Regions from separate parts of the Halobacillus sp. KGW1 genome, predicted to be linked through region 3. Evidence: riboswitches for the same ligand, from Rfam matches in the RefSeq annotation. Region 3 holds a riboswitch; each other region holds the start of a gene.
What was found. A riboswitch is a leader RNA that binds a small molecule or an ion and turns the genes downstream of it on or off. The one in region 3 is predicted to bind S-adenosylmethionine.
Positions count from the first base shown of each region.

Region 1: it holds a riboswitch for S-adenosylmethionine, as region 3 does, so the genes downstream of both, AXG56_RS04140 (phosphoadenylyl-sulfate reductase) here and metE (5-methyltetrahydropteroyltriglutamate--homocysteine S-methyltransferase) in region 3, are expected to answer to the same signal.
Region 2: it holds a riboswitch for S-adenosylmethionine, as region 3 does, so the genes downstream of both, AXG56_RS09355 (methionine ABC transporter ATP-binding protein) here and metE (5-methyltetrahydropteroyltriglutamate--homocysteine S-methyltransferase) in region 3, are expected to answer to the same signal.

Region 1 covers NZ_LSOC01000002.1:674,934-682,125, forward strand. Annotated here, with positions in the region: gene AXG56_RS04115 (thiamine diphosphokinase) at 1-66, shown strand, start outside; gene spoVM (stage V sporulation protein SpoVM) at 109-189, shown strand; gene rpmB (50S ribosomal protein L28) at 243-428, opposite strand; gene AXG56_RS04125 (Asp23/Gls24 family envelope stress response protein) at 665-1,027, shown strand; gene AXG56_RS04130 (DAK2 domain-containing protein) at 1,060-2,724, shown strand; gene AXG56_RS04135 (sulfite exporter TauE/SafE family protein) at 2,814-3,686, opposite strand; SAM riboswitch class I at 3,826-3,921, opposite strand; SAM riboswitch class I at 4,087-4,204, shown strand; gene AXG56_RS04140 (phosphoadenylyl-sulfate reductase) at 4,283-5,011, shown strand; gene sat (sulfate adenylyltransferase) at 5,042-6,187, shown strand; gene cysC (adenylyl-sulfate kinase) at 6,193-6,801, shown strand; gene cobA (uroporphyrinogen-III C-methyltransferase) at 6,802-7,192, shown strand, end outside.
Region 2 covers NZ_LSOC01000003.1:66,432-73,623, forward strand. Annotated here, with positions in the region: gene AXG56_RS19595 (hypothetical protein) at 25-165, opposite strand; gene AXG56_RS09340 (carboxymuconolactone decarboxylase family protein) at 392-757, opposite strand; gene AXG56_RS09345 (MetQ/NlpA family ABC transporter substrate-binding protein) at 823-1,653, opposite strand; gene AXG56_RS09350 (methionine ABC transporter permease) at 1,678-2,346, opposite strand; gene AXG56_RS09355 (methionine ABC transporter ATP-binding protein) at 2,339-3,364, opposite strand; SAM riboswitch class I at 3,444-3,552, opposite strand; gene AXG56_RS09360 (TlpA disulfide reductase family protein) at 3,750-4,169, shown strand; gene AXG56_RS09365 (hypothetical protein) at 4,162-4,482, opposite strand; gene AXG56_RS09370 (thioredoxin family protein) at 4,578-4,892, opposite strand; gene AXG56_RS09375 (toprim domain-containing protein) at 4,903-5,250, opposite strand; gene gcvH (glycine cleavage system protein GcvH) at 5,370-5,753, opposite strand; gene AXG56_RS09385 (arsenate reductase family protein) at 5,837-6,196, opposite strand; gene AXG56_RS09390 (acyl-CoA dehydrogenase family protein) at 6,336-7,192, opposite strand, start outside.
Region 3 covers NZ_LSOC01000004.1:279,940-287,131, reverse strand. Annotated here, with positions in the region: gene AXG56_RS16320 (prepilin-type N-terminal cleavage/methylation domain-containing protein) at 1-233, opposite strand, end outside; gene AXG56_RS16315 (prepilin-type N-terminal cleavage/methylation domain-containing protein) at 230-661, opposite strand; gene AXG56_RS19695 (hypothetical protein) at 833-970, shown strand; gene AXG56_RS16310 (cryptochrome/photolyase family protein) at 1,054-2,583, shown strand; gene metE (5-methyltetrahydropteroyltriglutamate--homocysteine S-methyltransferase) at 2,630-4,930, opposite strand; cobalamin riboswitch at 5,076-5,260, opposite strand; SAM riboswitch class I at 5,315-5,418, opposite strand; gene AXG56_RS16300 (deoxyribodipyrimidine photo-lyase) at 5,588-7,081, shown strand.

The DNA of each region.
Region 1 (7,192 bases), on a different contig from region 3:
ACTTTTTCCTTTCAGGCAGGCATACTCTTAGTAATAAGAAGCAAAGACTTGACTAATAGAGGGTAGAGAAGGGTTGTTCCATCAGTTATAACAGGAGGAGGGGGCTCTTTGAAATTTTATACTATCAAACTCCCGCGGTTCGTCGGGGGCATAGTGCGTGCAGTCATAAGTACATTCAAAAAAGACTAACAGGCCCAACAAAAAAAGCACCCGGAATCCGGGTGCTTCTTTTGTTCAAAGAGTTATACGCGTTGTAATTTGCCTGATTTTAGCTCACGTGCAGTAACGTAAACTTTCTTAGGCTTACCATCTACAAGAATACGTACTTTTTGAAGGTTAGCTTTGAATTGACGTTTATTAGCGTTCATCGCGTGTGAACGGTGGTTACCTGAACGTGTACCTTTACCAGATATAACACTACGTGCCATGAAAAATCCCTCCTGTTACATAAATCATCAGATACTTAGTAACTTTATCATATCAAAATAAGGTTTGCAATAAGATAGGTCGAATTATATCAAGAATTTCTTCTTGACAGATACATGGATATGTCTCAAAGTATATAAGGGATATTCAGATCCTTTTCGGGAATTGAAGCAGAATTCACCTGTGAATCTTATGTTATAATTGAGTAAGAATACGAGGATTATAAAGGAGGATCTATATGTCCGTGGATTTGAACAACCAATATGGTCATATCACTATTAGTAATGAAGTAATCTCAACGATCGCCGGAGGGGCGGCAGTCGAGTGTTATGGAATTGTCGGCATGGCTTCGAAGAACCAGATACGGGACGGCCTGTCCGAAATGCTCCGTAAAGAAAACTTTTCCAAAGGGGTCGTTGTCAGACAGGACAAAGATCGCCTTCATATAGATATGTTTATCATCGTAAGTTATGGGACGAAGATTTCTGAGGTGGCTCATAACGTCCAATCTCAAGTGAAATACACACTGAACAAAACAGTCGGTTTGTCCGTTGACTCTGTGAACATCTTTATCCAGGGAGTCCGTGTGACAAGCGCATAAAGCAGCGGTTGCAGTCAAAGGAGGACGTAAGTGTGACGGTAGAAAAGCTAGACGGCAAAATGTTGGCCGAAATGATTTTACAGGGGGCGCATCATCTGAAGAGAAATTCCCAGATGATCGATGCCCTAAACGTATTTCCCGTACCAGACGGAGATACAGGAACGAACATGAACTTATCCATGACCTCCGGAGCGGAGGAAGTGAAAACCGTAGATCAAAATCATGCAGGGGCAGTGGCGAAAGCACTGTCCAAGGGACTGCTTATGGGCGCCCGTGGGAATTCCGGTGTCATCCTTTCTCAAATCTTCCGTGGTTTCTCAAAAGTTAATGAAGATAAGGAAACGTTGACAACGAAAGATTTCTCGGCGGCTCTTGAAGGCGGCGTGGATACAGCCTATAAAGCGGTTATGAAACCGGTAGAAGGAACAATTCTTACCGTAGCTCGTGAAACAGCGGAAGGTTCGGTGGAAGCTGCAGAAAAGCACACGGCTTTCATTCCGTTTATGGAAGAAGTGGTAAAAGCTGCGAAAGCATCGCTTAAACGGACCCCGGAACTGCTTCCTGTTTTAAAGGAAGTCGGAGTCGTGGACAGTGGCGGCCAGGGTCTTGTAACCATTTATGAAGGATTTCTTGCTTCCTTGAAAGGGGAAGAACTTCCGGCAGTTCAGGAAACCGTATCCATGGATGATATGGTCAATGCAGAACATCATAAATCTGCTCAGGATTTCATGAATACGGAAGATATCGAATACGGCTATTGCACGGAATTCATGGTGAAATTCGAAGAGGACAAGCTTGCGGAAAACCCTTATGATGAGGATGCATTCCGCAACCAGCTCAGCGAAATTGGTGATTCCCTCCTAGTCGTTTCCGATGAAGACTTAATTAAAGTGCATGTTCATGCCGAGTATCCCGGCGAAGCGATGACGCTCGGTCAGAAGTACGGCAGTCTCATTAACATGAAGATCGAGAATATGCGTGAACAGCATACATCTATTGTAGGAGACAAGAAAAAAGGCGCTAAGCAGGAAAAGAAAGCGCCATACGGTATCGTCACAGTAAGTATGGGGGAAGGGATCAGGAAATTGTTCGAAAGCCTCGGCGCGACAGTTGTCATCCAAGGTGGACAAACGATGAACCCTAGTACCCAGGATCTGTCGGAAGCGATCAAGGAAGCCCATGCAGACCGTGTGCTCATTCTCCCGAACAATAAGAATATTGTGATGGCGGCGGAACAGGCGGCCGAGCTTGCTGATGTGGAAGTAGCCGTTATTCCGACGAAGACCATTCCGCAGGGAATGAGTGCTCTTCTAGGATTTAATCCGGAAGCGGATCTTGACACGAATAAAGAGGAAATGAGCCAGCTGATGTCCGAAGTGAAAACCGGACAGGTTACGTATGCGGTACGAGATACCCAGATCGATGGACTAGCCATTGAAAAAGGCCATTTTATGGGGATCGCGGAAAGTAAAATACAAACAACGGCAAAAGAAGCGTTAGAGGCAGCGAAGGCTCTGCTTCGCGAGATGATCGATGAGGATGAAGATGAAATCCTGACCATTCTTACTGGTGAAGAAGTTGAAGAAGATGAAATTGGTCAGTTGGAAGCGTATATTGAAGATACGTTTGAAGATTTGGAAGTGGAAGTTCACACAGGTGGACAGCCGATTTATTCCTATATCTTCTCTATTGAATAAAATATAGAAAAAGAGATCAGAGCATACAGCTCTGATCTCTTTTTTTATATTATCATAAAAGCGTGCTGCTCAGGACAACACTGTTCCTGCTACCTGGTTGCCGGCTTAAGCCGGAAGTTTCTGCGGATGGACAAGAGAACCATGCAGATATAGGCAAGGACTAAAGCCGTGTAAATAATGGCGATGGAGGTGTCTCCAAGCTCTACTGTATTCAAAAGCGTTCGGATATTTGTCAAAACGATGAATCCACCGGCGAGGACACCTAATACGAGAGACGGCATTATTTTCACAAGCCAGGCAGCAAGGGGGGCCGCAATAACCCCGCCGATCACAAACGCAGATACGAGCAGCCAGCTGAATTGCTCCCAGCCAAGAAAGATAAGAAACCCGAGGGTCGCAGAAACAGTGACGATGAATTCGCTGGTATCTACCGTTCCAATCACTTTTCGGGGTTCAAGCTTCTGTCTTGCCAGGAGAACGGGCGTATTCACTGGTCCCCACCCGCCGCCGCCGACTGCATCAAGAAAACCTCCGATAAATCCAAGTGGAAACAAAAAGCTCTTTTTGAAAGGCCGCTTCTCCTGGGGCCGCTTCTGTCCCATGGTAAGGAAACGAATGATGATATAGATTCCTAATACGAGGAGGAAGAGTGATATGTAGGGTCGGATAATTTCTCCTGGAACCCAGCTTAATACAGCTGCACCGAGAAAAGCGCTGATGGCACCGGGAACAGCCAGAATAACGACGAGACGCTTATCGACATTCCCGAATTTATAGTGAGAGAAGCCGGAAGCGGCCGTCGTTGCCACTTGAGCCATATGAATGGATGCAGAAGCTACTGCCGGAGCAAGTCCATAGGCAAGCAGAATCGTTGAGGAAGTCAATCCGAAGCCCATGCCGAGAGCACCATCGACTAACTGAGCAAAAAATCCCACTAATGCGAAAACAATTAATTTATTCAATCCAACCTCTCCTTTTACCCTTTAATTCCAGCTCCCATATGGTGTATGATTAATCATATGAGAATACTTGGTTTTATGTGTGAAGAGGTTTTCTACAAAAATAAAAAAACCCTTCACACAGAAGAGGCTTTCGTTCCTCTCCTTATCTTTCAGACAATGTCTGCTGGATGGAGCACCTTTAAAAGGTTGCTGCGGGATCGTTGGACCAGTTTCCTCCCCCGGCTCTTCATAAGGATATAGTATCTTGCTTTGATTACTTACCAAATTAAAGCAGAGGGGGACCATTGTCAATATTAAAAACAGAAAAGTTGTAATTTTTAAAAAACCTGTTGACATATCTTAGAAAGAAGCCTACTATTTGAATCAATTAGTTTTTTTGAAATATCCAACCGACTAATTTTTCTTATCTAGAGAGGTGGAGGGACTGGCCCAACGAAGCCTCGGCAACGGGTCTAACCGTTAAAGTTAGACGCTGTGCCAATTCCAGCAGATGCTGAAAGCATTTGGAAAGATAAGAAGGACGTATCTTACTTTCAGACGCCCTTCTTCTTTTCCGGAAGAGGGGCGTTTTTATTTGGAGAAAGGCAGGCGAGTGTATGGGAAACTTACTTACGTACCAGCATTTTTCCGGTGATCCATTCAAAAATGATCAGCCAGAGGATGATACGAAAGGCGCGAGAAAGGTCATTCAATGGGCATACGACCAGTATGGTTCTGACGTGGTTTATGCGTGCAGCTTCGGCGCAGAAGGAATGGTACTCATCGATCTGATTTCGCAGGTCAAACCGGATGCGGATGTCGTTTTTCTCGACACAGGTCTTCACTTCCAGGAAACCTACGATTTGATTGATAAAGTGAAGAAGCGGTATCCGGCGCTTCATATTCATATGAAATTACCGGAGCTTACAGTGGAAGAACAGGCAGAAAAGCATGGTTCCGCTTTGTGGAAGAGACAGCCGGACCAGTGTTGTTACATCCGGAAGATCAAACCGTTGGAAGAGGCACTGTCCGGTGCGGTTGCCTGGCTTTCCGGCCTGCGCAGAGAACAGTCCCCGAGCAGAGCGAAGACGGATTTCATCAACAAAGATGAACGGTTTAAGTCCGTGAAAGTTTGTCCACTGATACATTGGACTTGGGACGACGTATGGCATTATATCCGACTAAATAGCTTGGATTACAATGCTTTGCATGACCAAAACTATCCAAGTGTAGGATGTATTCCTTGTACATCCCAGGCCGTCGGCGACGACCGCTCCGGCCGCTGGAAAGGATTTAATAAAACGGAGTGTGGTCTTCACACCCCGGGCCCATCAGAAACGAACTAATCGAAACGAACTAATAGGAGGATGTATGAAATGGCAGTCATTAAACCCCATGGAGGGAAGTTAATCAATAGATGGAACGAAACACCGGAGGATTTACCGAAGGACAGTATCGAACTGGATGGAATGGCTCTCAGTGACGTGGAGCTGATCGGTAACGGAGCATACAGTCCGCTGGAAGGGTTCCTGAACAAGGAAGACTATGAATCCGTCGTCGATACGATGCGTTTGAAAGACGGGACACCCTGGAGCATTCCGATTACGCTGCCTGTAAGTGAAGAGAAGGCAGAATCGTTAGGAAAAGAAGCCAAGCTTATCCATGATGGAACGGTGTACGGTGTGATTGAGATCGAAGACATCTTCAAACCTGACAAAGAAAAAGAAGCGCAAAAAGTATATTTAACTACGGACCTTGCTCACCCGGGTGTCAAAAAGTTGTTTGAACGCCCCGACTATTATGTATCCGGTACTATCCAGGTTTTTGCTTCGTCAGCAAAAGAACACGGAGAAGAGTTTTACCTCGATCCGAAAGAAACGAGAGCACTTTTCGAAAAGAACGGATGGAGGAAGGTTGTCGGTTTCCAAACAAGAAACCCTGTCCACCGCGCCCACGAATATATTCAAAAAGCGGCCTTGGAGACGGTTGACGGTCTATTCCTGAACCCGTTGGTGGGCGAGACGAAGAGCGATGACATACCAAGTGATGTTCGGATGAAGAGCTACCAGGTACTGCTTGATCATTACTATCCGAAGGACCGCGTGACCCTGGCCGTTTTCCGTGCAGCCATGCGCTACGCAGGTCCAAGGGAAGCGATCTTCCATGCCATCGTCCGTAAAAACTTCGGCTGCTCTCATTTCATCGTCGGCCGTGACCACGCTGGAGTAGGCGACTACTACGGAACGTATGACGCACAGAAGATATTCTCTCACTACGACGAAGGCGAACTTGATATTACTCCGATGTTCTTTGAACACAGTTTTTATTGTAAGGCATGTGAAGCGATGGCCTCTCACAAGACGTGCCCGCACGATAAGGAAAACCACGTCATCCTTTCCGGAACCAAAGTCCGTGAGCTGTTACGGAGCGGGGAGAAACCGCCGAAGACATTCAGCCGCCCGGAAGTTGTAGAAGTTTTGATTGAAGGGCTGCAGGCGAAAGCTGCAGACGTAAAGGGGTGAAGGGAATGGAACGGAATCTTACTTGGCACGAAGCATCTGTAAGTCAGGAATCCTACCGGAAGAAGAATGGACACCACAGTGGTGTCCTCTGGTTCACGGGACTTTCCGGTTCCGGCAAGTCCAGCATCGCCAATCAGCTGAACCATCTCCTGCATGAGCGTGGTGTTCATACGTATCTTCTTGATGGCGACAACATCCGTCACGGATTGAATGCGGATCTCGGTTTTTCTGAAGCGGATCGTACGGAAAATATTCGAAGGATTGGGGAAGTCGCAAAGTTGTTTGCTGATAGTGGGACGATTGTACTGACAGCATTTATCTCTCCGTTCAAGAGTGACAGGGAGCAGGTGCGCGCCTCAATTCCAGAAGGGGACTTCCTTGAGGTTTATGTTGAGTGTCCATTGGAAGCTTGTGAAGCACGTGATCCTAAAGGGCTTTATAAAAAAGCCCGCTCCGGAGAGATCAAAGGCTTTACTGGAATCGATTCTCCATATGAAGCCCCCGAAACACCGGAAGCTGTTGTTTCCTCTCATCAATATGATATCGAAGCATGTGCCGAACAGCTGTTGCAGGTTTTGGAAGAAAAAGGGTGGATACCGAAGGGAGCATCATAGATGGCTAAGGTTTATATTGTCGGAGCAGGACCAGGTGATTATGATTTGATTACGGTCAAAGGGCTGAAAGCAATCCAGCAGGCGGACGTTATTCTGTATGACCGGCTCATCAATCAAGAATTACTCGATGAAGCCCCGGATCATGCGGAGCTTATATTCTGTGGGAAACGGCCGGATCATCACGCCTTGACACAATCAACAATCAATCATCTTTTGTGTAAATATGCGCTTCAGGGCAAAACAGTCACTCGATTGAAAGGCGGCGATCCGTTCGTATTCGGGCGCGGTGGAGAAGAGGCGGAAGAACTTTCCCGACGCCAGATCGCTTTTGAAATTGTTCCCGGAATTACCTCCGGTATCGCGGCTCCCGCTTATGCAGGCATACCTGTCA
Region 2 (7,192 bases), on a different contig from region 3:
AACGGCACCTGATTCCATACTTTCTCATCTATGGAGTTGACGGTCGACCTGTGCGATTATCTTCTTGCTCTCTTCAAAATTACGCTGACGCTGCTCTTCCACCTTCATCCTTGTATCGAGCTTCCTACTGTACTCGGCATAGCTCATATTATGAGCCTGGTGCATGGCTTTTTCCATATCAGCAGTATAATGGAGCTGTAAATCGTCACTAATAATAAATCAACCCTTTCAAGTTATTTGCATTTCCAGATTATCACAAAACGATACCCGGAATAAAATCCTGCCAAACCTTATTTCCGGCCATGACAAAGCAAATGTTCCAATGAAAGCGTTTATTTTTATTTCAGATGGTCATTTATTCAACATTGGTATCCATTGTTGGATTGTCCCATCAATTGACGTTTGTGGACAAATCTTTATAGGCATCCTGGACAAGCGTAACGGCTTGACTCAGAGCAGCACCGCCACCAAAAGCCGCGGCAACCCCGCACGCTTCCAGAACCTCTTTCTCAGAAGCGCCTTGGTCGACACATCCTTTTGTATGATAAATCATGCAATATTCGTCCTGGGCAACGATGCTGATTCCGAGGGCAATCAACTGCTTCTGCTTTTGAGAAATCTCGCCCTCCTTAAAGCACTCTTCCGTAAACTGACTGAATTGATGAGCTACTTCAGGCATATGCTCCTTGAACAGGCCCATTCCTTCCTTATAATCGTGTAAGTATGTTTCTGTCCATGTTCTATTGTTTTCCTCCATGCGTATAACCTCCCAATAAAATAAGTGACTGCGGTTATTATCCCCGCAGCCACTCGTTTTATCCGTTATTCGCTGTCTTCCTTCACAGGTACGACGGCACCATCGTATTCTTCTTCAATAAACGTTTGAATCTCATCAGAATGAAGCACCTCAACCAATTTCTTCAACGCTTCATTGTCTTTATCATCGCTGTTAGCTGCAATCACGTTCACGTAAGGGGAATCCGGACTCTCTAAAATAAGGGAATCCTCCTGGGGATCCAGACCTGCTTCAATGGCATAGTTCGTGTTGATTGCTACAAGAACTTCTTCTTCCCGCTTATACGTTTCCGGAAGGTTGGCTGCATCTACACCGGAATCGAATTTAATATTTTTAGGGTTTTCCACGATATCATCCACCTGGGCATCGACTTTCTCCACGTTTTCGTCAAGCTTGATCAGGCCTTCGCGCTCCAAGAGGGCAAGGATTCGTCCATGATCGGATATAGAGCGGCTCATGACGAGTGTCGTTCCGTCCTCTACATCTTTGATATCATCATATTTCTGAGAATAGATCCCCATAGGCTCAATGTGGATGCCGCCAAGGTTCACAAAATCGTAATCGTTATCTTTCTCCTGCAGTTCCATGTAGGGAATCGTCTGGAAGTAGTTCGCATCAATACGTCCTTCGTCCAAGTCTTTGTTTGGAAGGATATAATCCTGGTACGTTTCAATTGTCAGCGTAATGCCTTCCTCTTCAAGAAGCGGCTTAGCTTCTTCCAATATTTCTGCGTGTGGGACACTGGAAGCCCCCACCTTAATTTCATTCGAATCACCGGATTCTTCATCAGAAGAACCACAAGCGGACAGGACAACAGTGAACAATATTGCCAGTAAACCTAGTGACCATTTTTTCATAAGTATTTTCCTCCTAAGGTTGTTTTATCTTTTATCCAATCGACGGGAAATGAAATCCCCGATGAATTGGAAGATGAATACGAGCAGAATGATTAACACAGTACAGACGAATACGACATCGAAATCACTGCGCTGGAAGCCATAGAAATACGCGAAGTCCCCAAGACCTCCTGCACCGATCGCTCCGGCTACAGCCGTATAGCCTACAAGGGCAATTGCTGTAACAGTAATACCCGAAATCAAAGCTGGCATCGATTCCGGAAGCAGCACCTTGAAGATAATGGTGGAGTATTTCGCCCCCATCGATTTTGCCGCTTCCACCACTCCTTTATCCACTTCCTTCAATGCAATTTCTACAAGGCGTGCATAGAACGGAGCACCACCGATGATCAATGCCGGAAGCGCAGCCTGCGGTCCACGGATTGTCCCGATAAGGAAGTCGGTGAAAGGGAAAAGCAACAGAATCAAAATGATGAAAGGTATGGCCCGGAATACGTTGACGACCGAAGCTGTTATACCATTTAAAATCTTGTTCTGCCATAAACCTCCCGGAGAAGTGAGGTACAACAGAAGCCCGAGCAGTAAGCCGAGGATAAACGTCCCGATCACAGATATGATAGTCATATATAATGTCTCATTCGTCGCCGTGATCATATCTTCCATTCTTACGTTTGGAAACAGTTGATTAAACATTCGGATTCACCTCCACTTCTACGGATGTAGATTGAATATAGGAGATGGCCCGCTGCCTCTCACTTTCTTCCCCTTCCAATTGCACGAACAAGGTACCATACGCCCCTTTTTGTGTTTGGGTGATCTTACCGTGCAGGATATTGACATCGAGCGCAAACTCCCTTGAGATCTCACTGATCAGCGCCTGATTCGTACTTTCTCCTACAAAGTGGAGCCGGACGATTTCACCAGACGAATAATGGTCTTTGATCAACTGGAGAGAGTTCTCTTTATCGGGATCTCCCATTACTTGATCAACAAACTTCTTCGTCACCGTTTTTTGTGGACGAAGGAAAACATCGAGCACGTCCCCATGTTCTACAATCTTCCCCTGCTCCATCACCGCTACCTGATGGCATATTTTTCGAATGACGTGCATTTCATGAGTAATCAGCACGATGGTCAACCCAAGCTTTTCGTTGATATCAACGAGGAGGTCGAGAATCGAGTCCGTCGTCTCCGGGTCTAAAGCAGATGTCGCTTCATCGCACAGCAGGACCTTCGGGTTGTTGGCAAGGGCCCGGGCGATTCCGACCCGCTGCTTCTGCCCTCCACTCAATTGGGACGGATATGAATTCCCCCTGCCTGACAGGCCGACAAGATCGATGAGTTCATTGACACGCTTCTTCCTGTCTTCTTTCGGTATCCCTGCTATTTCTAATGGAAATGCGATGTTATCAAAGACGGTACGGGACCACAGGAGATTAAAGTGCTGGAAGATCATCCCGATGTCCTGTCTTGCCACCCGCAATTTATTCTTGCTTAAAGTGGTTAAGTCCTGATCATCGACGATAATACTTCCCTCCGTCGGGTCTTCCAGTCTGTTCAGCAGCCGGATAAACGTACTTTTCCCTGCACCACTGTATCCGATAACGCCATAGATTTCTCCTTTATTGATCGTGACGCTGAGGTCATCCACCGCACGTACTTCACGATCTTTGGTCTGAAAAATCTTCGATAGACCTTTGATAGTAATCATGATGTTTCCCTCCTGACAAAAAAAGCGCTTCTCTGTTCAGGAGAACAGAAAAGCGCACATCTATTGTATTCGCTCTGTTCTCTCATCTCCCAGAATTTTAACTCTGCAGGATTTGGCACCTTGTCAAGCGTACGCTTGCCGGTTGCCGGGCATCATAGGGCCAGTCCCTCCGCCTCTCTGGATAAGAGATTCGCTTATTCGCATGTATAATTTTAATAGCACAAGATGGATTGTAGCATCGCACCAAAATTGTGTCAACTGGAAATATTCCGTTTTTCAGAAAAATAAGTCGTTTCCATGTGCCTCTCATTGGTCGAAGGACTCGGACAATATGTGGTAGCATGTTGCTGTAAGCTTAGTCCAATCACATAAAGGAGCCGCAGATATGAAACAAAAAGCACCCGACTTCGAATTACCGTTTATAAATAAACAAGGAACTTATCAACTAAGAGAAGATAAAGGAAAAGCCGTCGTTCTGACCTTCTGGGCATCCTGGTGCCCGGATTGCGGAAGGGATCTTCCTTTGAAGGAACAGCTATATCAGAACGCAGATAAAGAAAAAGTAAAAATGCTGACGATCAATGTCACAGGGCGGGAAAGAAGTCCGGAAGCGGGCATCGCTTACACGAAAGAATTCCTCACTCAGCCGACCCTTGCCGATAAGGACAGGACCGTATATGACCTGTTCGGATGCAGAGGAGTACCCTCAACGGTCATCATCGATCAGAACGGGTTTATCCACGAAGCGTTTGGTGATCAAGCTTCCTTTCTCGATATCGCACAGTCCTTGGGAAGAATCATTTAGCAAGAAACATCAGGGATTCCAAATAAAGCACATCAGAGAAGGAGCCGTGAATTCGGATGAGGGAGTCGTCCATCGCCGTCAGCCTTTCCCTGCCGGCAAGCAGATCCTCCATCACAGAATCTTCCACATGGATACAAAGCGTGCCATCATCCGTTCTTTGCACATCAGGACATATCCCCGCCGGAGTGATGAGGAAAGTAAATAAATTATTCTTGGACTGAAAAGCTACATGGATCTCTCTTTCCCGCCAAGATGGAATCAGATCGTTCCTATGGTTCACTTTCTCTATCCAAGTCTTCATCATTTCCACCATCCTAAAACGCCCCCTTTGCTTAGACATTCTTGCAAAGGGGGCGTTTTTCCTGTTTACCAACAAGGCTTTCCTTCGTCATTTCCCGGGAAATTAGCTTATTGTTTTACATATTCAGCTGTTTGTTCATACATATGAGGGACCGATTGAAACGCATACACCTTTTTGACGATTTGTTCGTTCTTCATGATTAAAAGGCATGGAACACTCTCAATTTGAAAACGCTCCATAGCGGAAGGGTTCAAGGAAGCATTCACTTTTATGAATACTTCCTCGTTATACAATTCTTCCAACGTCCTCAGCATCTTTTCTGCTAAATGACAGGTAGCACAAAAAGGGCTGTGAATGAACGACAACGTGTATCGGTCCTGCTTCGACTGCTCGGTCCACTCCTGTGAGTCAAGTTCCTGCACAAGCTTCCTCCTAAATCAGATAAATGGACTTCACTTGAAAATGGTGGTTCAACAATGCTCGGGCGAGCTCCTGTTCAGGCGTGGCTGCTACTTCCCGGAAGGCTTTATCGATATAAATATGCTCGGCGTGCGGAAGCTCTTCGGTCAACTGCTTCCTTAGTTTGTAGCCCGAATCGTCTTCATCCACTAAAATATATACCCTGCGATCATCCAGGTTGTGGTTGAAAATCATCTCCTCCATCCGCTCGATTCCTAAGGTGCCGTACGTGCAGATGATTTCCACTTCTTCATCCAGCACTTTCTTCAGTTTCTTCTTGTCGGTTATCCCTTCGACAATGACGATTCGCTCTCCATCCATATGCATCACCTTCTATAAAGAAACAGACCATGCCGGAAGAGACATGGTCTGAACATGATTAAGATCCAACGCGATCATGTCAGACAAGCGCCTGTTCCCACCTGTCCGTACTGAAATAATTAATCTTCGTTGATCATTTCCTTGTATTGTTCCGGAGACATTAGTTTGTCTATTTCAGAAGAGTCATTCGGCTCTACGACAACCATCCATGCCTTTTCATAAGGAGACTCATTGACGAATTCCGGGCTGTCTTCCAGATCTTCGTTCACTTCTACTACTTTACCGCTTACCGGAGCATATAATTCAGAAACGGTTTTAACGGATTCCACACTGCCGAACGGCTCGTCCGCTTCCAGCTCATCTCCCACTTCCGGAAGTTCAACGAATACGATGTCGCCAAGCTCTGCTTGTGCAAAGTCAGTGATGCCGATACGTACTTTTTCTCCTTCGTCTTTCACCCATTCGTGTTCTTCAGAATAACGTAGTTCTTTTGGTAAGCTCATGTAAGAATACCTCCACAATCAAATTATATTTTGTTTATTTTATTACCATAAAAGCAAGAATGCCTTTATTTCCACACATCTGCTCACGGAAGCCAGTTTTCTTCAAACTCTTCCGCTTTGAAGCCGACGGTGACCCGGGTGCCGTCTGTTACAACAGGCCGTTTGATGAGCATGCCGTCAGAAGCGAGCCATTGAATCATCGTATCTTCATCTGCGTCTTTCAGCTTTTCTTTCATGTTCTGCTCTCTATACTTTTTCCCGCTCGTGTTAAAGAACTTCTTGGCAGGTTTTCCGCTTTTAGAGACCAGGTCTTTCAATTGCTCTTCTGAAGGTGGCTCTTCGACAATATGTACAGCTTTATAGTCCACCCCGTTTTCATCGAACCACTTTTTTGCCTTTTTACAGGTTCCGCAGTTCGGATACCAATAGAAGGTTACAGTCATACAAAACGCTCCTTCCTTCTTATTGTATTTTATTCTATCACATTGCCAGGTTATATTTCATGGTGATTTTTTTGCACAAATGAAAAGAACCCTGCACTTCCATCGATCAAGGAAGAACAGGGCGCCTTCTTCACGCAGTTTATACGATATATTTTTCTGCTTCGATCAGAGCTTTAGCAATTTCCCGTTTCTTGGCGATGACATTTGTAGGAGTGTAACGGGTAAGTTTTCGTAGTGCCCCAAGCATCATTCGTAAAGAATCCCCACTGTCTGCAGCGATCAGTGTTTCCTTAGCATGTGCTTCTAGACGGTTGAACGCTTCCTGCACATAAACTTGCGTGTACAACAACTTTTGTTTACTATTCTCTTCTCCTACTTTATCCATCGCTTTTTCTGTTCGGAGAACGGCAGATTCCATATTGTATACCTCTCCGACCATATCAGCAATATTCACAAGAACTTCCTGCTCACTTTCCAGCTTCTCCCCAAACTTCTGAGCAGCAACGCCGGCAGCAAGAAGACCGATTTTCTTAGCATTGGCAACCAGATATTTCTCTTGAGCAAGTGGTTCTGTGCCAGGCTCTTCCGGCATCATCGTCATGATTTCTTCCTGCAGCTTCTGTGCTTTCTGAAGCAGCGGCAGTTCACCTTTCATCGCTTTTTTCAGCAGCGTACCGGGAACAATCATCCGGTTGATCTCGTTGGTTCCTTCAAAAATACGGTTGATCCTTGAATCCCGGTAAATCCGCTCTACTTCATACTCAGCCATAAAGCCATACCCGCCGTGAATTTGTACCGCTTCATCAACGGCAAAGTCCAGCAGTTCCGTCGCGAACACTTTGTTCAAGGAGCATTCAATAGCATACTCTGCAATGACCTTCGCTACAGCGGCACCATCCTTCAATTCCTCATCTGATAGTTTGCCCATGCTTTGTTCAAAGAGTCCAACCGTCCTGTACACAGAGCTTTCATTTGCATACGTATTCGCAGCGACGG
Region 3 (7,192 bases):
AGAAGCTGATCGGCTATGCTCACTTCGTCGGTTTTACGAACGGCCTTCGTAACGGCATTCATGGCATAGCGTACATCTGCCTCATGATCGATCTGTTTTGTCTGCACCTCATATTGATGGTGGCTTGTGAAGAAGATGTTACTGATCAAGAGGAGGAGGATGCCTGCCAGACTCAAGGCTGCAAGCAGTTCTACAAGCGTGACACCGTCTTCTTTCCGAAAAAAGGACTTCATGCCTCTGTCTCCCATCGGTAGATCGTCTCCATCTGCGCTTCCAAATCCTGCTTGTCGGAATTCTGGAATACCTTCACGATTATGGTGGACAGCCCGTCATCCGGTTTCGTCAAAGTCAGCTCTATGTAATAACCGTCAGCGGCTTCTTCCATTTGAAGTGTCTTTTCTGTTTCCGCCATTCGCTTCATAGGGGCGAGCGCCGTTTCTACCTGTTGGAAAGGAATCGATGTACTTAAGTGATAAACATCTTCCATCTTCTTCTGTGCTATATAAGTCGCATCTAGCATGTTTGATGATACGGAAGAGGACCGTTGAGATTGGGTGAACAAAGGGAAAGCAACGATTAATACGATGAATAGGATGGTCATAGAGACGACGATTTCAAGAAGGGTGACACCACGTTCTGATTGGAGTGCTTTCCACTTCATTTACCCGGACTCCTTTTTGATTAGACTTTTAAGAGTATAGTACCATATTTTTGTTTGGGTGAGTGGTTTTAATCTGTTTCATTGGATCTTTAGATTCAGGCATATAGTCTTTGTTCTGCATGTATAATATCGAGAACAGCAGCGGAGATTAACAGGAGGAGGTGATGAGCGGTGTCGGAGGAACACAAATCTGTAACAAGCTCCGGAACGGACATCGAGAAAGTCAAACGTCTTAATGCGGAATCCGGGCGGTCCTACAATGAAGTGAAACAGCTGCTTGCAGAGCGGATGCAGTCGGAAAAAGAGTGAAATCCCTGTCGTTGTGACGGGGTTTTTTTATGGGAGGATTCACAACGTACCTTTTGTGGTACTTATCTTTCAGAGGTGATGAGATGAAGACGAGGTGGATTTTCGGAAATCAGCTGTGTCATCAGCTGCCTTTATTGAACGAAGCGGACAAGCAAAACGACGTCATTCTGATGGTTGAAGCGAAATCGCGTTCCCTTTGGCAGTCCTACCACAAACAGAAGCTCGTCCTGATCTTCTCCGGCATGCGCCACTTCGCAGAAGAGTTGGAGGAAAAAGGCTTCACCGTCGATTACCGCAAAGCGGAATCTTTTACGGAAGCTTGGGAAAGCCACCGGGAGCGCTATCACCCGGATGAAGTACACGTAACAACCGTAACCGATCACAGGATGAAGCGGGCGCTGAAGAAATGGGAAAACAATCTAAACGGCGAGGTAGCGGTTCATTACCATTCCGAGAAGCCGCTGTTCCTGCTCTCAGAAGAGGAAGCAGTCGACCGGCTGAAAGGGGAAGGGCCGTGGAAGCAGGACGCTTTCTATAGAAGGTTAAGAAAAGAAAGAGACATATTGATGGAAGATGGGAATCCTGTCGGCGGAAGGTGGTCGTTTGACCAGGATAATCGGAAGCCTGCGGATGAAGATACGGCTTTTGTGAAACCAAGGACCTTTCGTCCGGATGACATCACGAAACAGGTGATAAAGGAAGTGGAACGGGATTTTGGTGATAACCCCGGGAATCTCGATGCATTTCCATGGCCGGTGACGCGTAAGGAGGCGCTGAAGAAGCTGAATCAATTCATCGATGAGCGGCTCCCGACATTCGGAACGTATCAGGATGCCATGCTGTTGGATGATCCGTTCATGTCCCATTCACTGCTTTCTTCTTCTATTAATATAGGGTTTCTGAATCCTGAGGAAGTAATTGAAAAGGCAGAAGCTGCCTATGCTGCAGGGGAAGCACCGCTGAACGCCGTGGAGGGCTTCATCCGACAGATACTTGGGTGGCGGGAATATATGCGTGCTGTGTACGTGAAGAAAATGCCCGGCTACGCTTCTGTAAACGAACTCGGTCACGAGGCTGAACTACCGGCATTTTTTTATACAGGAAAGCCGAAAATGAAATGCATGGAACAAGCGATCCGTCCTGTGATCGATGTAGGTTACGGCCATCATATCCAACGGTTGATGATCATCGGGAATTTCTCCAATTTGTTCGGTATCTCTCCGCAGGCGGTATCGGATTGGTTCAATGAAATGTATGTCGATGCCTATGACTGGGTTGTCCTTCCGAATGTGCTCGGCATGGCTCTTTATGCTGATGGAGGATTGCTGTCGACGAAGCCGTATGTTTCTTCAGGGTCTTACATTAAGAAAATGAGTAATTACTGTAAGCATTGCGAGTTTAACGTCAAGCATCAAACAGAAGATGATGCCTGTCCGTTCAACGCGATGTATTGGGATTTCCTGGACAGGCATGCCGATAAGCTGCAGGATAATCCAAGAATGAAATTGATCTACAGTCAATGGCAGAAGCGGGAGGAAGAGAAGAAAAAAGAAATTAAGAAGAAAGCAGCGTCCCTTAAGCAGCAGCTGACGAAAGGGACGCTTGAGGCATAACCAAACGGCACACCGATGGAAGGTGTGCCGTTTGGTTTCTTCTATATTATTGGAGAATGGTTGTCTTTTGCTGCTCGCGTATGTTTTGAGCAGCTTGCTGCATGTGATGAAGGGAAGCAAGTGTTTCCTTGATCCCGCGTGTCTTTAATCCGCAGTCGGGATTGATCCAGAACTGGCGTGGATCGAGCACTTTCAGAGCACGACGGATGCTTTGTTCCATTTCTTCCACACTTGGAATCCGCGGGCTGTGAATGTCGTAAACGCCGAGTCCGATACCTTTATCGTATGCGAACGTTTCGAAAGCTTCAATCAGTTCCCCATGGCTGCGGGCAGTTTCAATGGAAATGACGTCCGCATCCAGTTTGTCAATCGTGGCAATGATTCTGCCGAATTCCGAATAACACATGTGCGTATGGATTTGCGTTTCATCTGCCGCTGCAGCGGTCGCAAGTAAAAAGGCGCGGACAGATTGGTCAAGGTACGTCGCTTGTTTATTGGATTTCAGCGGCAGCCCCTCACGTAGTGCCGGCTCGTCTACTTGAATCATTCCAATGCCTGCGTCTTCTAAAGCACGGATTTCCTTTTGGAGAGCAAGAGCAATTTGTTCCGTAACCTCTGCAAAAGGGATATCCTCCCGCACGAATGACCAATTCAGGATGGTAATCGGCCCAGTCAGCATCCCTTTGACCGGTTTGTTGGTCAATGACTGTGCATAAGCGCTCTCTTTCACCGTCATAGGAGCCGGTAGAGATACATCTCCGAATATAATGGGAGGCTTCACACAGCGGGAGCCGTAGGACTGCACCCAGGCGTATTCCGTAAAGGCGAAACCGTTCAGCTTCTCACCGAAATATTCTACCATGTCATTCCGCTCGAATTCGCCGTGAACAAGGACGTCGAGGCCGACCTCTTCCTGGTTGGCGATCCATTCGGCCGTCCTTTCCTTTACGAATGCATCGTATGTTTCTTCGCTCCATGCACCTTTTCGGAAGTTGGCGCGGGCCTTTCTGATTTCTGTTGTCTGGGGCAGGCTGCCGATCGTCGTTGTCGGGAGCAGAGGCAGAGCGAACTTTTCCTCCTGTACCTTCTTTCGATTGGAAAATTCGGAGGCACGGGACGGATGTTTGTCTTTCCAACGTTTTACTTCCTGCTGTACGTTCTCGTTCGAGCGGCCTTCGGAATCCGCAAAGGATCTCCAGTTCCGGGAATGTTTCTCCACCTCCGGCAGGATGATTGCTTTTCCTTGATTGACGCCCTTCGTCAGAAGAACCGTTTCTTCCAGTTTCTGATCAGCGAAGGCAAGGACCTGTTTCAGGTCAGATGCCAGCTTCGTTTCCGATTCGGTCGTCACCGGCACGTGAAGCAGGCTGGTGGAAGGCTGGAGAATCAAGCGGTCTTCCGGCACGATCTTTCTGACAGCATCCGTGATCTGCCATGTGTGTTTCCAATCGTTTCGCCAGATGTTTCGGCCGTTAATCACTCCCGCCGCCAATACTTTATCGTTCGGAAAGCCGTGTTCAGCGAGCTGGGACAGGGTTTGGCCGTTATTATCCACGAAATCAAGGCCGATGCCATCTACAGGAAGTTGAATGACGGAATCATAAGCTTCCACCGCTTCAAAGTATGTTTGAAGCAAAAGCTTGATGCCGCTCACTTCTTTAGAAATGGTGTCATAAACCGATTGAACGAAGCGGAGGTCTTTTTCCGATAAGTCAGTAACAAGAATCGGCTCATCGATTTGAACCCAAGCTGCTCCTTCTGCGGCCAATTCTTGAAGCACTTGTATGTAGAGCGGTACCAGTGTCTGCAGCACTTGTTCGAACGGCTGCTTATCAAAACCCTTGGCAAGCTTCAAGTAGGTCACAGGCCCTAGCAGCACCGGTTTTCCATCAATGCCGAGCTGCTCCTTCGCCTCTTTATAATAGCGGAGAGGCCTGTTCTCCAGAAGCACCGGTTTTGTATCCTTTTCAATTTCCGGGACGATATAGTGATAGTTGGTATTAAACCATTTTGTCATGGAGGAGGCTACCGCTGATTCTGTGCCACGGGCGATGTTGAAATACGTTTCCAGTGAAGTAGGTTCCGTATCCTGAAAACGCTTGGGAATGATCCCGAACATGATGGATGTATCCAGAACGTGGTCGTAATAGCTGAAGTCACCGACCGGAATCAAATCGAGCCCTGCTTCTTTTTGTTTCTTCCAATCCTTGTGTCGGAGGGCAGTCAGTTCTTCCACAAGCTCCTGTTCTGTCGTATCTTTCTTCCAATAGCGCTCCAGAGCTTTCTTCCATTCCCGTTTCTCCCCGATACGCGGGTACCCAATTGCTGAACTTCGTGCTTGTTTCATTTCCCATTCCTCCTGCAGTTGTTTTTCAATCCAATAAAAAAATCTCTCTTACCTACAAAGAGAGACGACGGAGTGACATGGGAAGGATACGTCGAAAAAAGGGTAGACGAATCCCGTTGTCAACACCTGCCTATTCCTCGTAGGACCTAGTGCGGGTTCCAGAGGCAGGTCTCCTGACTTATGATCACGGCGGGCTGCGCCTTCCCATCGACTATGATAGTGGCTGCTGCAGCTCCGCTCCCAATTACAGTGGCGGGACCGTGCCGGATTTTCACCGGTCTTCCCTTTTAAGCCGGGGGACACCCCGGCACCTGTGGAACAGATTATTCAGTTGAATAATAAAAAAAGAACCTCTTGTATGAGAGGTTCTGATTGTACGGACCTCTCTTATCTTTCAGAGCATCTGCTCTGCTGGAATTAGCACCACAATCATATCGATCGGTTGCCGGGTTTCGTAGGGCCAGTCCCTCCACCACTCTGAATAAGAGATTGCTATTGGATTGATTACAAGCATACTAGCATGAGAAAAATAGGGTGTCAATCCGCTCTTCTACAATTTTTTCTAGAAAAAGGATGGAGAGGGGCGAGTATCAACGGGTGAAAAAAATCTATCGAAAAGGTAGAATGTAGGGTATTACTACTCGGGAGCTGGTTATTTTGTTGCGTGTCGTCTGGTTCAAGCGGGACCTTCGTCTCCATGATCATGCACCATTATATAATGCGGTACAGTCGGGAGACATGGTTCTTCCGCTTTACGTTGCAGAACCTTCCATCTGGCAGGGGCAGGAGCTGTCTGCCCGCCATTATCAATTTGTGAAAGAGAGCCTCCATGATCTGCAGAAGGAGTTAAAGCAGAGAGGCGGTCGGTTATTCGTCGCTGTGGGGGAGATGGAAACAGTGCTGGAAGAGATATACGAGACATATGGTCCGTTTTCTCTGCATGCGCATGAAGAAAATGGAACACCGGTCACGTTTTCAAGAGATCAGAGAGTAAGGTCGTGGATGAAGCAAAAGGGGTTAACCATGAAAGAAGATCAACCATTCGGAGTCTTCCGTGGCTTGAACTCAAGGGACGGATTTTCTGAGCGCTGGGAACAGTTCATGAAGCATCCGGTCTTTCCTGTACCGGAAAAAATCCCTTGCGTCCCGGAAAAGGAATCCGTGTTGACGTTGAATCTGGACCAATTGGACTCGCTGTATGTCGGCGGTTCGACGCTTGATAAAGGACAGAAGGGAGGAGTGGAAGAAGCACATCGGACGTTGGACAGCTTTTTAAGGGTACGCTTCCATTCCTATTCTTATCACATATCGAAACCACTGAAATCAGCACGATCTGGAAGTCGTCTGTCTCCATATCTTGCCTGGGGAAACATATCCCTCCGCTTCGTTGTCCAGCAGACTTGGATGAAGATCAGGGCATGCAGCGATGCGGGAGAAAGAAAGCAGCTGGAGAATTTCTTGTCCCGTCTTTACTGGCACTGCCATTTCATCCAGCGTTTGGAGGATGAGCCCGAAATCGCGGAAGAGTCGATGAATCCTGCTTTTGATCAAGTGTACGAGGAATGGAATGAAGAAGCATTCCGCCGCTGGTATCAAGGAAGTACCGGATTCCCGATGATCGATGCCGCCATGCGTGCCCTTCATGAGACTGGCTGGATCAATTTTCGTTCCAGGGCGATGGTCGTTTCCTTTGCCTGTCATACATTAAGACTGGATTGGCGAAAACCAGCCCGTGCACTGGCGGGGTTGTTCCTCGATTATGAACCGGGAATCCATTACAGCCAAATGCAGATGCAGGCTGGTACGACAGGTTTCCATACCATCCGAGTCTATAATCCTGTCAAACAGGGACTCGACCACGACCCGGGCGGGGCTTTTATCCGGACTTATATTCCGGAGCTTCGCGGCATTCCTGCGTCTTTCATTCACGAGCCATGGAAGCTTCCTTCGTTTGCCTCCTTGGAATATCCGGCTCCCATGATCGATATCCAAGCAGCAACGAAGAAAGCACGGGATACCTTATGGGCTGTGAAGGAGTCGCAAACAGCTGAAGACGAGGCTGGCAAACAGCTTAGGAAACATGGTTCTCGCAAGGGTGTAAGGAAAAGAGAGACGGTGGATTCGGAGCAGCTTTCCTTTGATTTATTCTAAGCGGCCTTTTAAGAAAGCGGCCGCTTTTTTGTTCGAAAATTTTCCTAAGGAAGCTTTTCAACGGTGGGAATTACTGCTACAATTAACGAAGTTAATTAAGAATGATTATCA